DNA from 4 places in the Exiguobacterium sp. s11 genome. Region 2 is predicted to be linked to each of the others. Evidence: predicted binding sites of a transcription regulator. Region 2 holds the regulator's gene; each other region holds the start of a gene.
The links. Region 2 encodes Rex, which represses fermentation and respiration genes when NADH is low (regulators of the CRP and FNR family bind a similar motif). Its sites were predicted from a motif close to TTGTGAAATATTTCACAA; they were not measured.
Positions count from the first base shown of each region.

Region 1: the regulator Rex is predicted to act here: its motif matches at 2,208-2,225, upstream of pflB (formate C-acetyltransferase).
Region 3: the regulator Rex is predicted to act here: its motif matches at 2,507-2,524, upstream of KNQ12_RS15525 (formate/nitrite transporter family protein).
Region 4: the regulator Rex is predicted to act here: its motif matches at 2,308-2,325, upstream of KNQ12_RS03840 (cytochrome ubiquinol oxidase subunit I).

Region 1 is NZ_JACSNF010000006.1:165,930-170,711, reverse strand. It holds gene KNQ12_RS15830 (hypothetical protein) at 1-346, opposite strand, end outside; gene KNQ12_RS15825 (DEAD/DEAH box helicase) at 343-1,515, opposite strand; gene KNQ12_RS15820 (hypothetical protein) at 1,544-1,972, opposite strand; gene pflB (formate C-acetyltransferase) at 2,312-4,561, shown strand; gene pflA (pyruvate formate-lyase-activating protein) at 4,596-4,782, shown strand, end outside.
Region 2 is NZ_JACSNF010000001.1:1,440,941-1,445,722, forward strand. It holds gene KNQ12_RS07530 (S8 family serine peptidase) at 1-1,443, opposite strand, end outside; tRNA gene KNQ12_RS07535 (tRNA-Ala) at 1,665-1,740, opposite strand; gene tatC (twin-arginine translocase subunit TatC) at 1,845-2,624, opposite strand; gene KNQ12_RS07545 (twin-arginine translocase TatA/TatE family subunit) at 2,632-2,832, opposite strand; gene KNQ12_RS07550 (redox-sensing transcriptional repressor Rex) at 2,832-3,491, opposite strand; gene KNQ12_RS07555 (ATP-binding cassette domain-containing protein) at 3,659-4,782, shown strand, end outside.
Region 3 is NZ_JACSNF010000006.1:106,892-111,673, reverse strand. It holds gene KNQ12_RS15535 (aminopeptidase) at 1-1,096, opposite strand, end outside; gene KNQ12_RS15530 (YkvA family protein) at 1,195-1,614, shown strand; gene KNQ12_RS15525 (formate/nitrite transporter family protein) at 1,650-2,486, opposite strand; gene KNQ12_RS15520 (hypothetical protein) at 2,670-3,272, opposite strand; gene KNQ12_RS15515 (YitT family protein) at 3,409-4,275, shown strand; gene KNQ12_RS15510 (CHASE3 domain-containing protein) at 4,467-4,782, shown strand, end outside.
Region 4 is NZ_JACSNF010000001.1:678,235-683,016, forward strand. It holds gene KNQ12_RS03835 (cytochrome d ubiquinol oxidase subunit II) at 1-779, opposite strand, end outside; gene KNQ12_RS03840 (cytochrome ubiquinol oxidase subunit I) at 792-2,189, opposite strand; gene KNQ12_RS03845 (N-acetyldiaminopimelate deacetylase) at 2,425-3,537, opposite strand; gene KNQ12_RS03850 (transcriptional regulator CcpC) at 3,521-4,411, opposite strand; gene KNQ12_RS03855 (disulfide bond formation protein B) at 4,477-4,782, shown strand, end outside.

The DNA of each region.
Region 1 (4,782 bases), on a different contig from region 2:
CATCCGCCTCGACTTGAAACAGCGAGGGCATCGGGTCCGCTAATCCACGCAAGGCACGATAGAGGCTAGGCGATAACTCTTCTTTGACCTGCTCAAGAAAACGACCGTGCGGCGTTTTTCCTTGATCATCCGTCTCATAGAAGATGGCCCAATCTACGAATAAGTCCCGGAACAACTCAGCATCTTTTAAATACCAACGTCCCTCCGTTGCAATCTCTTCTATGAAAGCGACCCAATCCGTACTACGTGCTGTCGCTGCTTCTTGATACATCTTCTTCAAGGCTGCATTCATTTCCGCTTCAGAAACCGTCGTCGGAAACGGAATTACTTTTCGATCGTTCTTCATTTCGATCGCCCTTTCCGGTGAGGAGTAGCCGGTCGTTTAATCGTCTGAGGTGCTGTGAATTCACGTTTTGGAATGACTTCCCCACGGTAAATTTCCATTGCTTCCATCTCGACGCCCATTTGCTTCGCAAGTGTTTTTAAGTGTTTTAAGTCTTGATCCGTAACAAGAGCAAGTACCATTCCGTTCGCATTTCCACGTCCCGTCCGACCTGAACGGTGTACGAAATCGTCAAGCGACTCCGGTAAATCGTAATGGACGACATGCGTGACTGCTTCGATATCTAGACCACGTGCCGCAAGACCTGTCGTGACGAGTAAAGGAAACTCTCCTTTTTTGTAAGAACGTAATGTCTCCATTCGCTCTCGTTTTCCTTTTTCAGCATCCAAAATCCGATATTTCAATGAGAATTTACTCAACTCACCATTTAATGGTCCGAGGAAGGAGCGGTTGTTGATGAATGTCAGCACTTTTGATCCTTGCATGTTCGCCAGGCGACGTAACAATTCCGGCTTCTGACGACGTGAAGTCTCCAAATAACCGAATGTCACTTGTGTGCTGACGGCACGCTCAACCCGAATCGTCTCAGGGTTGTTTGCAAGCGTCCGTCCCCATTCTGCTGTCCGTTCCGGCAATGTCGCGGAGACGAATGCTAACTGACGATCGCGTAGTGCACTGTTTGCGATTCGCGTCGCCGAGTCACTCATACCACTCTCATAGATTTGATCCGCTTCGTCCAAGACGATCAATTTCACCTTATGCATCTTTAGCTTCTTCGAATCGATCAACTCAACGAGACGCCCTGGCGTTCCGACGATGATTTGTGGTTTTTTCTTCAATCGTTCATATTGTCGTTTTAATTCAACACCACCAATGAATGCACCGGATTTGATACCACTTCCTTGAGCAAACAATTGAATGACTTGATGAATTTGCATGACGAGTTCCCGTGTTGGTGCCGTGATCACGACTTGCACGTGTGGTTCTTCTACTTCAATCTTTTCTAAAGCTGGAATGACATAAGCAAGCGTCTTCCCTGTTCCTGTTGGCGCTTCAGCCAGGACATCTTTTCCTTCGCGCAACAACGGAATCGCTTGTTCTTGAACAGGCATCAACTCGGTAAAGCGCGCCCGTTCCCATGCTTCCTGTAAAAATGGTTTTGTAAAGTTCATAACGATTTCTCCTACTCTCTTAATTCCATCATGCCGTTACGTATTCGACATGATCTCCTGATGCATCACGGTATCCCCGTAATGTCTGTGTATATTCATTTCCTGCGTCGAGCAATCGAATGTGGAATCGAATCTCGCTTTCACCGGCTTCTTCTTCTAAAATCTCGAATCCTTGGATGACACGATCCTGTAATTCTGCAGCGAGTGCCGGGTACTCCGCAAGACTCGCATACGTCGCTTTTACGTCAACCGGACGACGAACAAGCGCAATCCAATACGATTCATCATAGCCGATAAAGTCTTCATAATCAAAATCATCTTCAAATCGAATCCAGAATCCATCATTTTCGAATTCCGTGATCATTCCCGTTCGCGTTGAACCGTCCGATCCGATTTTCAGCGAGACCCAGTCTCCCGACTGATACTCTCCTTGTTGTGTTAATGATACATACTCCATTTGGCACACCTCCACGTTCTATATTCCCTTTTTCATTGTCAACGATACGTCTTAAAAATACAAGGCACCGTAGCGTGACATTCCTCACAGTTTCAACTGTTCTAGTGAATCTTTTTCAAATCAACTCATACAGTTTCCAAAAAACCTTGAATTAGCAATCTAAAACTGTTTTTTTAAAACTATTTTCATATGAATACAGAAATAAAGAAAGCCCGTCATATCAACGTTTGTCCACTTGTTAAAACATTCACATGAACGTAAAGGGAATCACCCCTTCCTTTTGTTACACTATTCACATAAGGAACTGATGATTAGCTCAATATTAAAGGAGTGGTATCCATGTTATTAGAAAAAACAAGTGCCTGGGCAAGCTTTACGTCTGGTGAATGGGTAAAGACGATCGATGTCGCAGACTTCATCCGACTCAATCGCACGGAATATACAGGAGATGATCACTTTTTAGTCGGTCCGACGCAAGCAACGGAACGTCTCTGGCAACAAATTCTACAGCTGACGAATGAAGAACGACAACGTGGTGGTGTATATGCCGTCGATGCTAAAACACCATCAACGATCCTCTCGCATGATGCAGGGTATCTGAATCGCTCACTTGAAAAAATCGTCGGTTTACAGACAGACGAACCGTTTAAACGTTCGATTCATCCGAACGGTGGGATTCGGATGGTGAATGATGCCCTAGCTGCGTATGGCTTTGAAGCAGACGAGACCGTCACGAAAACTTTCAGCGAGTACCGGAAGACACATAACCAAGGGGTTTTCGATGCCTATACCCCTGAAATGCGCGCTGCACGTAAAGCCGGTATTATCACCGGATTACCTGATGCTTATGGTCGCGGACGGATCATCGGTGACTATCGTCGTGTTGCTTTGTACGGAACGGCACGCTTGATCGAAGAACGTAAGAAGGATTTAAAGGCACGTGGCGGGTTCTTATCTGAATCGATGATTCGCGACCGTGAAGAGATGAATGAACAGTTGCGCGCATTAACGGAATTGACCGAGCTTGGAGCTCGCTATGGTTTCGATCTCTCCCGCCCTGCAGAAACAGCACAAGAAGCATTCCAGTGGGTCTATCTTGCCTATCTTGCTGCCATCAAAGAGCAAAACGGGGCAGCCATGTCACTCGGTCGAGTCTCGACGTTCCTTGATATTTATGTCGAACGTGATCTTGCGGCTGGTCGCTTGACGGAAGAGACTGCACAAGAACTCGTCGATCATTTCGTCATGAAGCTTCGGATCGTTAAGTTCTTACGGACACCAGACTACAACGATCTATTCTCAGGTGATCCGACGTGGGTAACGGAATCAATCGGTGGAATGAGTGAAGATGGACGATCAAACGTCACGAAAAGTTCATTCCGCTTCTTACACACTCTCTCGACACTTGGTCCGGCACCGGAACCGAATCTAACCGTTCTCTGGTCTACTCAGCTTCCACGCGGATTCAAGGAATTCTGTGCGAAGATGTCGATCGTTTCAAGCTCGATTCAATATGAAAACGATGATTTGATGTTACCGGTTTATGGAGATGATTACGGCATCGCTTGTTGTGTCTCCGCGATGAAGATCGGGAAACAGATGCAGTTCTTCGGTGCGCGAGCAAACCTGGCAAAAGCATTACTTTATACGATCAATGGCGGAATGGACGAGAAGCTCAAAATCCAAGTCGCCCCAGCAAGTCCATTGATGCTTGATGAAGTACTCGATTACGAAACCGTCATGGCGGCTTATGATCGTCAACTCGATTGGCTCGCAGAACTGTACGTCAACACACTGAATGTCATCCACTACATGCATGATAAGTACAGCTACGAACGGATTGAGATGGCTTTACATGATCCAGAAATCTTACGGACGATGGCATGCGGTATCGCTGGTTTATCGGTCGTCGCTGACAGTCTATCTGCCATCCGTTACGCAACAGTTCGTCCAATCCGAGATGCGGATGGGATTGCAGTTGATTTCAAGATCGAAGGCGAGTTTCCGAAGTTCGGGAATAACGATGAACGGGTAGATCAGATGGCGGTCGATCTCGTCACACTGTTCATGGAGAAAATCCGTAAACATCCAACGTATCGCAATGCCCTTCCGACGCAGTCTGTCCTGACGATTACTTCAAACGTCGTCTACGGTAAAAAAACAGGAAATACGCCAGATGGACGCCGTGCGGGTGAACCATTCGCACCTGGTGCTAACCCGATGCATGGACGTGACACTAGAGGAGCTGTCGCCGCACTGACATCTGTCGGAAAATTACCATATGAACATGCGCTCGACGGGATTTCCTACACGTTCTCGATCGTGCCAAAAGCACTTGGTAAGGATGAAGCCACACGCATTCGCAATACAGTCGGATTACTTGACGGATATATGGGTGGTACGACTTCAAAAGGACACCATTTGAATGTCAACGTCTTTGACCGTGAGACGTTACTCGATGCCATGGAGCATCCAGAACAATATCCACAGTTAACGATTCGGGTATCCGGTTATGCAGTCAACTTCATTAAACTGACGCGTGAACAACAGATCGATGTCATCAATCGAACGTTCCACGGTTCTCTCTAAAATGATGTGTAGTATGTGAAAGGAAGTGAGCAGGATGACCTATGGTATGATCCATTCCGTTGAATCATGTGGAACAGTCGATGGTCCTGGCATTCGATTCATCGTCTTTACGCAAGGATGTCCACTACGATGTCAATACTGTCATAACGTGGATACATGGGAGTTCGGTTGCGGACGGCGTGTCTCAGCAGACGAAGTCGTAAAAGAAGCGATCAGCTATC
Region 2 (4,782 bases):
TGCTCCTTGTTTCTCAGCTTCTGCTTGAATCATACCGTAATTGAAACTGCCGTTACGCACAACAAAGACAACTTTTCCTTTGACATCTTTTCCTTGATAGTTCGATGCTTGACCATCGCCGACATAAATGACGTCTTGCTTCTCCTTGTTGAATACCTTAATCGGATTCGGCGAGTCCTGTTTTTGGTACGCCAAATACCCAGCATCTTGTCCGTCAATCGTCAGTGCCATACCTTCAAGCGTTAATTTCGTATTCTCTAGCGATGCGACTTGTAGCGCTTGGCTGATCAACCCTGGAGATCCTACAACACCGATGTCAGGATTCGCTGTATACGGATTGCCTGCACCATGTCCTGTGAATGCCGAGTTTCCAGCAGAGATCGCACATAAGATCCCGTTGTTCATCGCGTTGACGATTGCCCGTTGCTCTGGATCATCTGCGTTGACGAATGATGCTGTCGAACCGAGACTCATGTTGATGACATCCGCTCCGAGGGCGATCGCATCATCAATCGCTTTGATGTAGATATCACTGAATGTCGATGGCATGCCTGGATCATTTCCGAATACTTTCATCGCGAGGAGTTGTGTTTCCGGTGCGACCCCTTTGATACCACCGTTCGCTTCGTCTCCATTAGCACCGACCGTACCCGCTACGTGCATTCCGTGCATCGATGCACCTGCACCTAAATCACGGATTTCGCTATCGTGATCAGCGTAGTTATAGCCGTATGGGACTTTTTCCGTGAAATACTTCCCTTTTAGTCCTTTTGATTCTTTGGCGCTTTCAACCTTTGAAGAAGTCAAATCAATCTTCGTCTCTGGGCTCAACACCATATCTTTATGCGACGGATCAATCCCCGTATCGATAACCGCTACAATTGTCCCTTCCCCTTTGAAGCCGTAGTCCTGCCATGTTTCTTTTGCATTAACCATATCTTTGCTATATAACATATCTGGTTTTGCACCTTTATCGGCTTTCGGTCGCGCGTATTCATGGGCGATATGTACGCTCTTGACTCCGTCGAGTTGTTTGATGTCTTCGATGTCGCCGAACTTGACTTCACCACTGAATCCGTTAATGACGGTCGTGAAGCTTTCCTTATATGTAACGGGAATCGATTTTTTAGCGATCGATGACTTGACTGATTTTTGGACACTTACGAGGCGATCCTTAATCGACTCTTTTTCGGCATTGCTCAATGTGCTATACCGCTTGTTTTGTGCCTGCGCAATTTGAATCGCCGGCTTCTGCTCCATCTCGATGACGACACGGACCTTGTCAGACTGCTTATACACCTTCTCCTGTCCTGTTTTCTTAAGTGAGAGGGCGTGCGGCTTTTGACCGCTTGCCTTATCTTGCGAGGACAGTGCTCCTTGAGCACTGACCAAGTTGGAAGATGTCATCAAGACAGCTGCCAAGAGTGCGATTTCCTTCTTCATACTTCTTTTCCCCTTTTCTAAAAAACTATAATGATGTTACCAACAAAACAGTTAAACGAAAATTCTGTATATTTAGTTTAATGAAATAGATGGAAATAAACAATTCAGTTCTGTCTGTTTTATATAATTATTTGTTTTTATTGACACTTTATATTGCATTTCCATATTTTGAAAACAACAAAAAAGCTCTTGAATGCTCAAGAGTTTGAAGTGTACGAATATGGTGGAGACTATCGGGATCGAACCGACGACCTTTTGGCTGCCAGCCAAACGCTCTCCCAGCTGAGCTAAGCCCCCATGAATTAACTTTAGTATACGCATCGCTAACTGCTTTATCAATATAAAAATAACGCTTTCATAAAAAAGAATCCCTTCCAAAATTATCGGAAGGAATTCACGATTCATTTATTCAATTCACGCATCAAATCCGCCTGTCGTTCAAGCTCTGCCTGTTGCTCGAGGATCAAGACCTTTTTGTACGTCCGCGCAGAAATCAAGATGCTGATTTCATAGAGAACGAACAATGGGACCGAGATCATCAAGTGTGACGTCACGTCCGGCGGTGCGATCAATGCCGCAACGACGAACAGCGCAAAGTACGCATATTTCCGATTCTTTCGCATGAAAATTGGCGTCACGAGACCAAGACGTGTCAGAAACATCGTCACGACCGGCAATTGGAAAAGAAGACCGAACGGAATCGTTAATCGGATTAAGAAACTGAAGTAGTTCTCAACTCCGATGACTTGTTCGATTCCGAGTTCCTTCCCTAGTTCAGTCGAAACTTTTAATAAGAAAGGTAACAACCAAAAGTATGAGAAGGCTACACCAGCCAAAAATAGAAAGAAGATGACCGGAATATACGTCAATGTCGCTTTTTGCTCCTTATCATACAGACCAGGGCGGACGAATGCCCAGAGTTGATACATCCAGAACGGCGATGCCAGCACGATTGCGATGATGAACGCAAGATTCAAATACAACATTAAAGGATCTGCGACGTTGAAGGCATTCAAACCGATACCGAGCTCTTTTAAGTCCGCTTGCAAGAAGCGAACGAGCGGTCGGACGAGCGGAAATGCAACAGCGAACAGGACGACGACGATGATAAGCGACCAGACGATCCGTTTACGCAGTTCGTCCAGATGCGACGTCACGCTTTGTTCTTGATCAATCGCCATGATTCAATCACTTCTCTTTCGGTTCATCCTTTTTATCGTCGTCCATGATACCGTTCGTTGCGCTCTTGAACTCTTTCAATGTCTGACCCGCAGCACGACCAAGTTCAGGTAACTTCTTCGGTCCGAAGATGATTAATGCGACGACACCGATTAGTGCTAAGCTACCTGGTCCGATGAATGCTATAGTTGATGGGATAAGGTTTTCCATTATGATTTCACTCCTTCAGCTGATTGCGAATAATGCTTCATGAAATAAACTAATGACTGCAACTCGATCGATAAATCGATGTGATGGACCCGGACGCTCGCTGGCACGTTCAACCGCGCGGGCGTAAAGTTCAGGATGCCAGTCACACCATACTCGACTAACTCATCCGCTACTGACTGCGCGAACTGGGATGGAACCGTCAAGATGGCAACATCGACCTGATTCGCTTCGATTTGTTCTTTCATGTCCGAAACATGATAGATTGGAACGTCATGCGTCGTTGTTCCGACCTTCTCTTCGTCCGCATCAAACGCAACGACTATCCGAGTACTATTATTCTTTAAAAAGTTATAATTTGCAAACGCTGTTCCGAGATGACCGACCCCGATTAAGGCAACATTCGTCACCTCATCTTGATTCAAGGTTTTGCGGAAAAACGTTAAGAGATGTTGAACGTTATATCCATACCCCTTCTTCCCTAATGCCCCAAAGTAGGAAAAATCGCGACGAATCGTTGCTGAATCAACCTTCACCGCCTCGCTTAACTCAGCAGAAGAGACGCGGAGCTTGCCTGAATTGTATAAACTTTGGATGAAGCGATAATATAGCGGCAACCGTTTTGCTGTCGCTTGTGGAATTTTTGTGTCTGGTCCATTCATCCTGCAGTTCCCCCTTCGGCCACATCCATCGTGGCACCCAAATCTTTGCAAAAAGCTTTCTACTCTCCTTGATTGTAAACCACTTCACATAGAGTCACAAATAATATATTCCGCAGGACCTCGCGCTTTTGTTCGTGATAGACTAAAGGGTGGAAGGATGGATGGAAATGATACTCTTACAAGTCAACCAACTCTCGAAATCATTCGGCGTTGAGCCGATTTTAGAAAATATCAAATTGGAAGTACAAGAGCGTGACCGGATTGCGCTCGTCGGACGAAATGGTGCCGGTAAATCGACCTTGCTCAAAATCATCGCTGGCGAACTCAGTCATGACTTGGGCGACATCATGAAAGGCAAGGATGTCAAAATCGGTTATCTCGCGCAAGACAGTGGTCTTGAATCGAACGAGACGATCTGGAACGAGATGCTGACCGTCTTTGAACATCTCCAAGAACAAGAACGAACACTACGCCGGATGGAAATCGAAATGGGCATGGAGCATATCTTGAACGATCCGGTCGCGTACGATCGTCTCCTAAAGACGTACGATCAAGCGCAACACGACTTCTCAGAAGCGGGTGGTTATCAGTTCGAAGCGAATATCCGCTCCGTCCTGCACGGCATGCGCTTTTATCCGGACGATTATTCGCGCCGGATCCAAACGTTATCCGGTGGTCAACGGACACGTCTCGCCTTAGCGAAGATGCTCCTGCAAGCACCAGAGCTCCTCATTCTCGATGAACCGACCAACCACCTCGATATCGATACGCTCGCTTGGCTCGAAAGTTACCTCGGTGGTTATCGTGGTGCCGTTCTGATCGTCTCGCACGACCGGTACTTCCTTGACCAAGTCGTCAATGTCGTCTATGAGCTGTCACGCAATGTCTGCCGTAAGTTCACCGGTAACTACACGAAGTACTTGGAACAAAAAGCGGCATTGTACGATCAAGAAATGAAACAGTTCGAACAGCAACAAGAAGAAATCGCGAAGATGCAGGACTTCATTCAACGGAACATCGCCCGAGCGACGACGACCAAACGTGCCCAAAGTGTCCGGAAGCGGCTCGAGAAGGTCGATCGGCTCGACCGACCAGATGGGGATGAGCGTAGCACGGTCCTGTCCTTCCCGATTGAAAAACAGAGCGGGAATGACGTTCTTCAAGTCAATCAACTGGCAATCGGTTACGAAGAAGCTGTCTCAAAAGACATCACGTTCCGCTTGCAACGCGGTGAATCACTGGCACTCGTCGGACCGAACGGCATCGGAAAGTCGACGCTCTTAAAAGTCCT
Region 3 (4,782 bases), on a different contig from region 2:
CTTCTAGTTCTTCTGCTGAAAGGCTAGGACCACTTTCGAGACACGTCGAGTACGCACGACCAATCGCTAAGTGGCATGAAGCATTTTCATCAAACAATGTATTATAGAATAGGATACCCGAGTCAGAAATCGGCGAACGGTGTGGCACGAGCGCAACTTCTCCAAGATAACGTGCACCTTCATCAAGTGAAATCAAGTCATCTAATGCTTCTTGACCCTGTTTCGCTTCCGCTTTAACGATTTTTCCGTTCTCGAACCAGAGTGTGAACTCATCAATCAAGTTCCCACTATAGCTAAGCGGTTTTGTGCTCGAGACGTGTCCGTTGACTCCTGTCTTTTTCGGTAACGTGAACACTTCTTCTGTCGGCAGATTCGCGATGAAATCAACACCATCTGCATTCGGACCACCGCCACCTAACCAAACATGACGTTCTGGTAATTCGATTGATAATTCTGTTCCTGGAGCTGTGTAGTGCAATGTTTTGTATTTCTTCTCTGTCAGGAATTTTGCTTTTGAACGCAGATTATGATCATGATCCGCCCATGCAGCGACCGGATCCGCTTGATCGGCACGTGTAGCCTTTAAAATAGCTGACCAGAGCTCTTCAACAGCATTCTCTGAATCAGGGAATACTTTCTTCGCCCAGCTTTCAGAAGGTGCTGCTACGACACACCAGCTGACATTGTCACTCATGACGAACTTCCGCCAATTAGCAAGAGCGACACCGGCTGCTTTATTCGCACGTGCGATTCGGCTCGAGTCCACGCCATTCAATAAATCCGGATCTTCACTGACGACCGATAAGAACGCTGTCTTTTCTTCTGCCAGTTGGTCGTAACGTGCTTTTAACCAATCCGGGAACGTATCAAACGACTCTTCCGGTGCATCGAAATAACGGATTTTCGTCATCTCATCATCTGACCATTGTACATATACTTGCGTAGCTCCTACTTCGTAGGCGACACGCGTGATTTCACGAACGAGCGGCAAATTTTCGATTCCTGCACGCACCTCGAGTTGTTGTCCTGGTTGTAGATTAATTCCCGTACGCACGGCTAAAGACGCGTATTGTTTTAATTCTGCTTGTGTCGGCATTATGTAATCCCCTTTCTTGTATCTTTATTTTCACGAAATAGTTGCAATTTTGCAAGAAATAAGGCGAAACTAGAAAGAGAAGAGAAGGAGGCATCACCATGGAATTCACACCCGGCGATTTTAAATCGGCTTATACGTATTTTCACCGACAGGCACTCGACCTCGTTGGTGATGAAAAAGCACAGCAAGAATTGTTAGTTCGAGCAGAAATCGGACTTGCGCACTTGACGCAAGATATCGCGTCTACAGAAAGCTCGGACATCGAACGCGAGGCAGAACTCGTCCTTTATTTTCAATTAAAACAACTGCTTGAAATGCTTCGTGCTCTCTATCAGAAAAAATTCGAAATGCATGCGGAGCAGGAACAATTGTTATTGACGGCCGTTCTGTACTTCACGTCTCCTGTTGACGCCTTACCGGACGATAACGTCCTCGGGCTCTTCGATGATGCACAAATCGTCGAGACGATTTACGAAGAACTGGCTGCAGACGTCGATCGCTTTCAACATATGGAATGAATGAAAAAAGCAGCTGTCGCGACAGCTGCTCTTTTTTATGCATTTTGTTTCGAAGCAATATGAACAGGTGTCGTGGATTGACGTGATTCATCTACTTCTAATTTTTCTTTATTCAGCCACGTATAGATCATTCCCATGAAGACTGCTCCACCAATGATGTTACCGGCTAAAGCTGGCAACAGGTTGTGCATCGCTCCGGCAAATGTGATCGTATCCGGATGTGGTACGACTAACGCAATGGAGAACAAGGCCATATTGGCGATGACGTGATCAAATCCAGATGCGAAGAAGACTGCGACCAGTACCATCATCATCATGATCTGCGCCAACTCATTCTTCATGTTCTTTGGAATGAAAATCGCTAAACAGACCATCCAGTTACAGAAGATAGCTCGTGTGAAGATTTCCCACGTCGTATGGTGGATCTTCGTTTCTGAGACAGAAAATAACCAGTTGTTCATACCAAGCTCTTGGATGATTCCTGTTTGAGAAAAGAGTAGCGCAAATGCTAATCCTCCAAGTCCATTTCCAATCAGACAGATCAACCAGACCTTCATCGTATCCATCTTCGTCGTATAGCCGCGCATCGTCGCCGTCGTGAAATACATCGTATTTCCTGTGAACAGCTCTGCCCCACCGTAAACGATCAGGACGAGTGCCACTCCGAAGGTCAGTCCACCAACAAGTGTCGCAACAGGTGACTCCGCCATATATAGACCGTTAATTGCTTTTAAGGTAAAAATAATTGCAAATCCAATGAAAATCCCTGCTAGCATGGCACGAACTAAGTACTCGAGAGGACGCATTTGTAGCATGCACGTCGACTTGATTGCTTTATTCCGTAATCCTTCTAATGCTTCTACCTCGTTCATCGTAGAAACCTCTCTTTCTTTTGTTCAACACTTCACAATGTTTGTTCATTTATTATCATACTTCCATCTTAAAAGATGTTCAAGTATTGAATAGACCTGTTTTATCGTTTTTATAAAAGAACGAGATGTAAACGATATCATTGTGTCGAGATTGTGAAAAATGCCTTTTCTTGCTTTATACAACTAATTAGTTTGAATTCGTAGTCGTGATGCGAAGCGTTCAAAGAAAGTATTTCGCCTTGATGCATCGAGCACATAACCATCAATGACGACCCGATTAAAGCGTCTAGAAGAGGAAGTAGCTCGTTCAATATCGGTCGGAGTGTAGGCGTCGAATGTTTTCCGGTCCATCGTAAAATCTGCACCTGAATACGGATCCGTGTAGTAAATTTCGAGATCGGTCAAATCAGGAATCGTTGAAAATAAAACAAGTGTATGATGCATCAGCACTTTAGATAACCGAGCTTTCAAAAAATCCTGATTCACTTGTAGTGTTCCAGTATCGGTACCAATCCAGGCTTGTCGCTCTTTTCCTGTAACCTCATAAACAAGCCGCAACGATTCCCCTTCGACATCTACCTGTTTTAATTCTGATGAGAACGGAAGTTGTTCGGCTAATTGACGAACCGCTACCGTATTCATCATCGAAGCACCCACTTGTCTCGCTACGAGATCTCCATCATGCCAAATAGACGTTCGATTTTCTTCATCCGATGGTTGAAAAATGCGAATACCAATTAGTATTACTAAACAAATACAACCAATAAGCAAGAACGTTTTTTTCATTTTCATCACCTTCCTAAAAAAACGTACCCTTTTTCATCTTTTTTCATAAGAAGGGTTGAAATTTTATGCATATGGGCGTACTCTTGCAGGCAGATACTCACAGAAGGAGGAGCATGAGGTCACTCATCATATTGCCATGACTACAACACACCCACAGAAAAAGAGAGTTGAAAAAATTAGTTTTTTAATCATCGGTACATTGCTTTATTCCCTTTACATCAGTTTACTACTATCTCCAAATGATATCGGATCAGGTGGTATCATGGGGATCACACTCATCATCCAAGAGCTCTTCCACACGCCAATCGGTTTAACGCAATTGCTTTTAAACATCCCACTCTTCCTTTTAGGTTTTCGTTTTCTGCGTAAACGGTTCATGTTCTTATCCGGCATCATCGTCGTTGCTTCCTCTTTTTTAATCGACTGGATTCCGACTCAAATTGTTCCGGAATCTTTAAATGATCCGCTCGTCGCCTCCATCTTTGCCGGTCTAGTCTCTGGACTTGCGATGGCATTGATCTTCTTCGGTGGTGCTTCAACTGGAGGGCTTGATATTCTTGGAAAGTTTTTCTTCGCTCGTTTTCATAACTGGCCACTTCCTCGCATATTTCTGATGCAAGATCTTGTCATCTACATCCTTGTTTGGTGGGTGTTTGACTTAAAACACGTTATGTACGCGCTCATCATGAGCTTCGTTCGCGCCAAAGCCCTTCAGACGGTTTACAGTTTCTATTCTGCTTCTAAGCAATGTATCATCATTTGTGAGAAAGCAGATGAAATCAATGAAGTCATTACAAAAGAACTCGGTCGTGGTGTCACGATTCTCGATGCACGTGGAGGATATTCCAACCGAACGAAAAAAATGGTCTATGTCGTCGTTCAAAATAATGAAATCGTCCGTTTGCAGGAGATCGTCTCTTCCGTTGAGCCAAATGCATTCGTTACATTCTCAGAAATTCATACGGTTTTCGGAAACTATAAGGAACATTCCTATTCGTTTTAACCAAGCGCAGCCAAGCTGCGCTTTTTCTTCTACATAAAACAGCTTCTCGGATTGCACTAGCTTTCCTGCTTTTTTATTCAGAATACTGACTTCTTACTTTCCTATCCCTATTCAAAAAATAGACAGGCTTCACTTTTCTTGTAATAGTAGTTAAGCTAATGACATGTCTTTTTATTTAAAGGAATGATTGCATGCACTCACTATGGCGTCAGCGTGTTCTGCTGATTCTTTTGATCAGTTTATTTGCCTCTATACCAATCATTTATGCCTTATCTGGTTATCGGACAATTGCGGCGATGACAGCGCAGATGAAGGATCATGATATACCGTTAATTAATCAAGTCGATCAGTTGGTTGAACATAATCGAGATCGAGCAAACGCAGTCCGCGGCCTCTTATTGTACGAAGATAATCGTTATATTGAACAATATTATTTTTCGACTTCGAAAATTCATGACTTACGTAATAGTCTGAATCAATCTTCGACTACTCCAGGAACAATTAAAG
Region 4 (4,782 bases), 760 kb from region 2:
CCGTAATTCTTCTTCATGTAGACGAGTGTCACCGCAACGAGGAAGAAGATGAAACTAGCAGCGAACCACCACCAGTTCCCGTTTAAGATGTTCTCATAGTGCCATGCCGCTTGATTTTTCAATCCAAAGAAAACGAGTGCACAGACTAGAATCGTTGGACCACTCCAGAAGAGTGCCCATTTACGAATTAGCGGAGTAGCCCCTTCATCCTTCGCTTTATCTGCGTAGAACAAGAGGAACATCGCACTGATATAGAGGACGGATACGATAGCGAGTGCTACGACCGACCAAGAGTAAAAGTTCGTAAATAATTTTGTTCCTAAAAACTCGACTGTTTCATTCGTTTTACGAATGAATCCACCTTGACTGATCGTCAAAGTCGTTGACATCGCCGCCGGAATCAATAGACCAGTTGCTCCATATAAGAACGTATAGAACATGCTGTCGTTTGATCCATAATTGGCAAATGCATAGAAGCTACCACGAATCGCAATTAATACGAGAACGATTGAGGCTGGCACGAGCAGTGCCGTACCGAAATAATAAGCGGTATCCGGGAAGAACCCGACTAGTCCGACGAAGAAGAATACGAAGAAGACATTCGTTACCTCCCACACTGGTGAGAGATAACGAAGAATCAATCGATTCGTTAAATGATCCCGCTTCGTATATTTTGAATAAAAGGCGTAAAATCCAGCACCGAAGTCAATTGAGGCAACGATGAGATATCCGTACAGGAAAGTCCAAAGGACCGTAATTCCTAGTGTTTGAACGTCCAAATCGTTCCCTCCTTACTTGTTATCATCCACGAACATAGCTTCCCCACGCGCGTGGTGGTTTTCAGCAAGTTCTTGAAGTTCTTTTCCAACCGGGTTTTTCTTGAACATCCGTAATAATACGACTGTACAAATCGTACCGAGCATCAAGTACAAGGCACTGAATAGAATCAACATCGGACCAACAGCAGTTGATGTCGTCGCCGCATCTGCTGTCCGCATGATGCCGTACAGTGTCCAAGGTTGACGACCAATTTCAGCATACATCCAACCTGCTTCAATTGAAATCATCGCCAGAGGTCCACCGATGAAGACACCTCTTAAAATCCATTTGTTATAAGGATTTAATTTTTTCAAACGGAATGCCAAGATGAACAAGGCAGAGATGGCAGCCAAATACATACCAATCGAAACCATGATATCGAAGAAATAGTGAACGATCAGCGGTGCTTGATCTTCTTTTGCGAACTCATTTAGACCAATGACTTCTGTATCTGGAGCTCCACCCGCAAGAATTGAGAGTGCATATGGGATTTTGACGGCACCCTTGATTTCATAACTGCCGTCTTCTTGCTGATCAAGTATCCCACCGAAGATCAACTCGGCTTCACTTGTCGTTTCAAAATGCCATTCAGCAGCTGCGAGTTTCTCTGGCTGGTATTTCGCCAAGTATTTCCCTGAGAAGTCCCCGACAAGTGCCGTCGAGAAGGCAAAAATCAATCCAGCCATGACCGTTAAGCGAAATGCTTTTTTGTGATACGCTGTTTCCGCTGCCGAGAGTGTTTTTTTGCGGAGTAAGTGGAACGCCGCGATTGCCGCCAAGATGAATGCGACTGTTAAATAAGCCGATACGATGACGTGTGTTGCTTTTGTAGGTGTTGCTGTATTGAACATTGCTTTCAATGGTTCAATTTGCGTTAGCGTTCCGTTGACGATCTTAAATCCTTCTGGTGAGTTCATGAAGGAGTTGACCGTCGTAATGAAGAATGCTGATGCTGTCGCACCAATGACGACCGGAATCCCGATCAACCAGTGTAACCATGGGTTTTTGAACCGATCCCACGTGTACAGATAAATACCGAGGAAAATCGCTTCAAAGAAGAATGCGAATGTTTCCATAAATAGCGGTAGTGCGATCGTTTGACCAGCCACTTGCATGAGTGACGGCCAAAGTAGTGATAATTGCAATCCGATGGCCGTCCCTGTCACGACACCGACTGCGACGGTAACGACGTATCCACGCGTCCACCGTCTTGCTAATAAAATATAATCCGGATCTTTGCGTTTCAGACCGATGAATTCAGCTGCGAGTACCATGAGTGGTACCCCGACGCCAATCGTCGCGAATATAATATGAAACGCTAATGTGAGCCCTGTCAACAATCGACTGAGCAATACGGGATCATTGAACATGTATATAGCCCCCTCTTCCTAAAACATACTTCTCTATATGGTCTATAACCGTATCATAGAGAACATAACCCTTTATGTCTTTTTATAATGTTTGATGTAACAAATTGTTCACATGTGCACGTGATTTTTTTCACAAAATGTTCGAAAACTCCTATTCTTACATATATAAAAAGCTTTCCCATTCTTGATTTCGAAAGGGAAAGCTTAATGTCCTTCATTATTTCATAAAACTTTTTTAAACATATTCTCGGAAATAATGATCGAGTAAATCAATCACAAATGGAATCGCGGATTCATCCGGATTCAAGGTTGGTTGATGAAGTCCAGATGTCGGATTGTCGACTCCAAGCCAAAACATCATCCCTGGAATTTCCTTCAACATGAATCCGAAGTCTTCTCCTGTCATTGCTGCATCACATTCAATGTAGTTCGCATTCATCTTGACGAATGATGAAAATTTATCAACGATGTGTCGGTCATTGACGACCTCGTAATAACGATTTCCGAATTGCAGATCAATCTTGACGCCAAAGGAAGCTTCGATTCCTCGAATGATGTCACGAACGCGTCGTTCCAGTTTTTCCATGTCTTCCCCATTGAGTGCGCGCATCGTACCGTCAAGAACTGCTCTACCGGCGATGACGTTTTCTCGAATCCCGGCATCGACCTTTCCGATCGTGATGACGCTACAGTTCATCGGATTGATGGATCGGCTGACGATTGTTTGCAATTGCATGATTAAGGCTGCTTGCGCGACGACCGTATCAATCGTCAAATGAGGAAAGGCCGCGTGACCACTTTGACCATAGATCGTGATATGGACTTCTCGAGCACTCGCGAACAAGACGCCGGGACGGCTTGCAATCGTACCGACTGGATACTCCGGTGCGACGTGAAGACCATACATCTCACTTGGACGATATTTTTCAAACAACGGACTTTTAATCATCGGTTCTGCCCCGCCCGGACCTTCTTCCGCTGGTTGGAATAAAAAGACGACATCATCCATGACCGGCAATTCAATGATTCGTTTCATCAACCCTAACGCAATCGACGTGTGCATATCGTGACCACAGGCATGCATGAAGCCTGGATGTTCCGAGCAAAATGGAAGACCTGTCGCTTCTTCGATCGGTAACCCATCAATGTCTGCCCGGTATCCAATCGTCCGATTTCCAGTCAATCCTTTCACTCGAACGAAAACTCCCGTTTCAAACGTATCATACGTGACACGATCTGGTGGATAAGCACGAATTTGTTCCAATATAAAAGCTTGCGTCTTAAATTCCTTGAACCCTGGTTCTGGTATTTTATGAAGCGCGCGCCGCATTTCAATGGCGTATTCCATCTGACTGACTTCCTCCTTCTTCTTTTACGATGTCCCAAAATGCTTGAACTTGTTTTAGTTCAAGCATCGATTCCGTAGACAAAATCCATGTATCTCGCTTTAATATCTTTCCGGACGATGTTTTTAACGGAAGCTGCATGACTTCATTTGATTGTTGGATCGTCGACTCGGGTAAAATCGCAAATCCAATTCCATGTAGAGCCATCTGCTTACATGTCTCGATTTGATCGACGACCAGCGTCCGAGATGGTGGACTTGCGAACCGATCTTGCCACCATTCTAAAATTTCTTGATAGTACGTTGAATCACTCTTGAACTGGATGAATGGTCGATCCGTCACGCGTAACTGTTCGATTGACGTCAACTCACTATCGACTAAATAGAGCGGATCCGAGAAAAGACGTTCTTTAACACCTTTCCAGTCCGGGTTTCCACGAATGATCCCGATATGAAAATGTTCCTCTAACATATGACGCATCATCTCACTGGACCATCCCGTGACGAGCTGAACACGGACATGCGGATAACGCTCAACGAATCGTTTCAAGACACGCGGGAGCCAGTATTGCCCCATGATGGAAGCGACGGCAATTCGAAGCGTTCCATAAACAGCACCCTCTTCTGCCGTCAATTCACTTTTTAACTCAAGTTCCTTCCGATTCATCTCTTTTGCGAGACCGATTACTTTTTCTCCTTGTGGTGTGATGCTTAACCCACGCGATGAACGAATGAATAACTTTGTTCCCCAGCGTCTTTCAATCGCAACGAGACGTTGACTAAGTGCAGGTTGCGAGACGAATAATCGTTCAGCAGCGCGCCTCATATTCAATTCTTCCGATAAGGTGATCAACATTTCCATTTCCGACACTTGCAATGTGAGATTCGACTCCTCATGATATAAGATGGCATTAGTTTAACACGTTAGAAAGGACGATACATATGACACGCTATCATTTTATGTTCATCATCTCAACGATTGCAACGCTTGGCAGTCTCTATTTCAGTGAAATTCGTGGATTCATCCCCTGCCCTCTCTGTTGGTGGCAACGACTATTCATGTATACGACTGCCTTTTATTTGCTCATCTCGCTATTCCGGTCAAAAACGATTGATACACTCTTCGTCCGCCTGTATGTGCTTGCTGGCTTTGGTGTCGCCTTGTACCACGTCATTCTTGAGCGCTTACCCGATGGCGAAGCGTTATGTACAAGCGGCTGTCTCATCAAGTGGGTCAACTATTTTGGT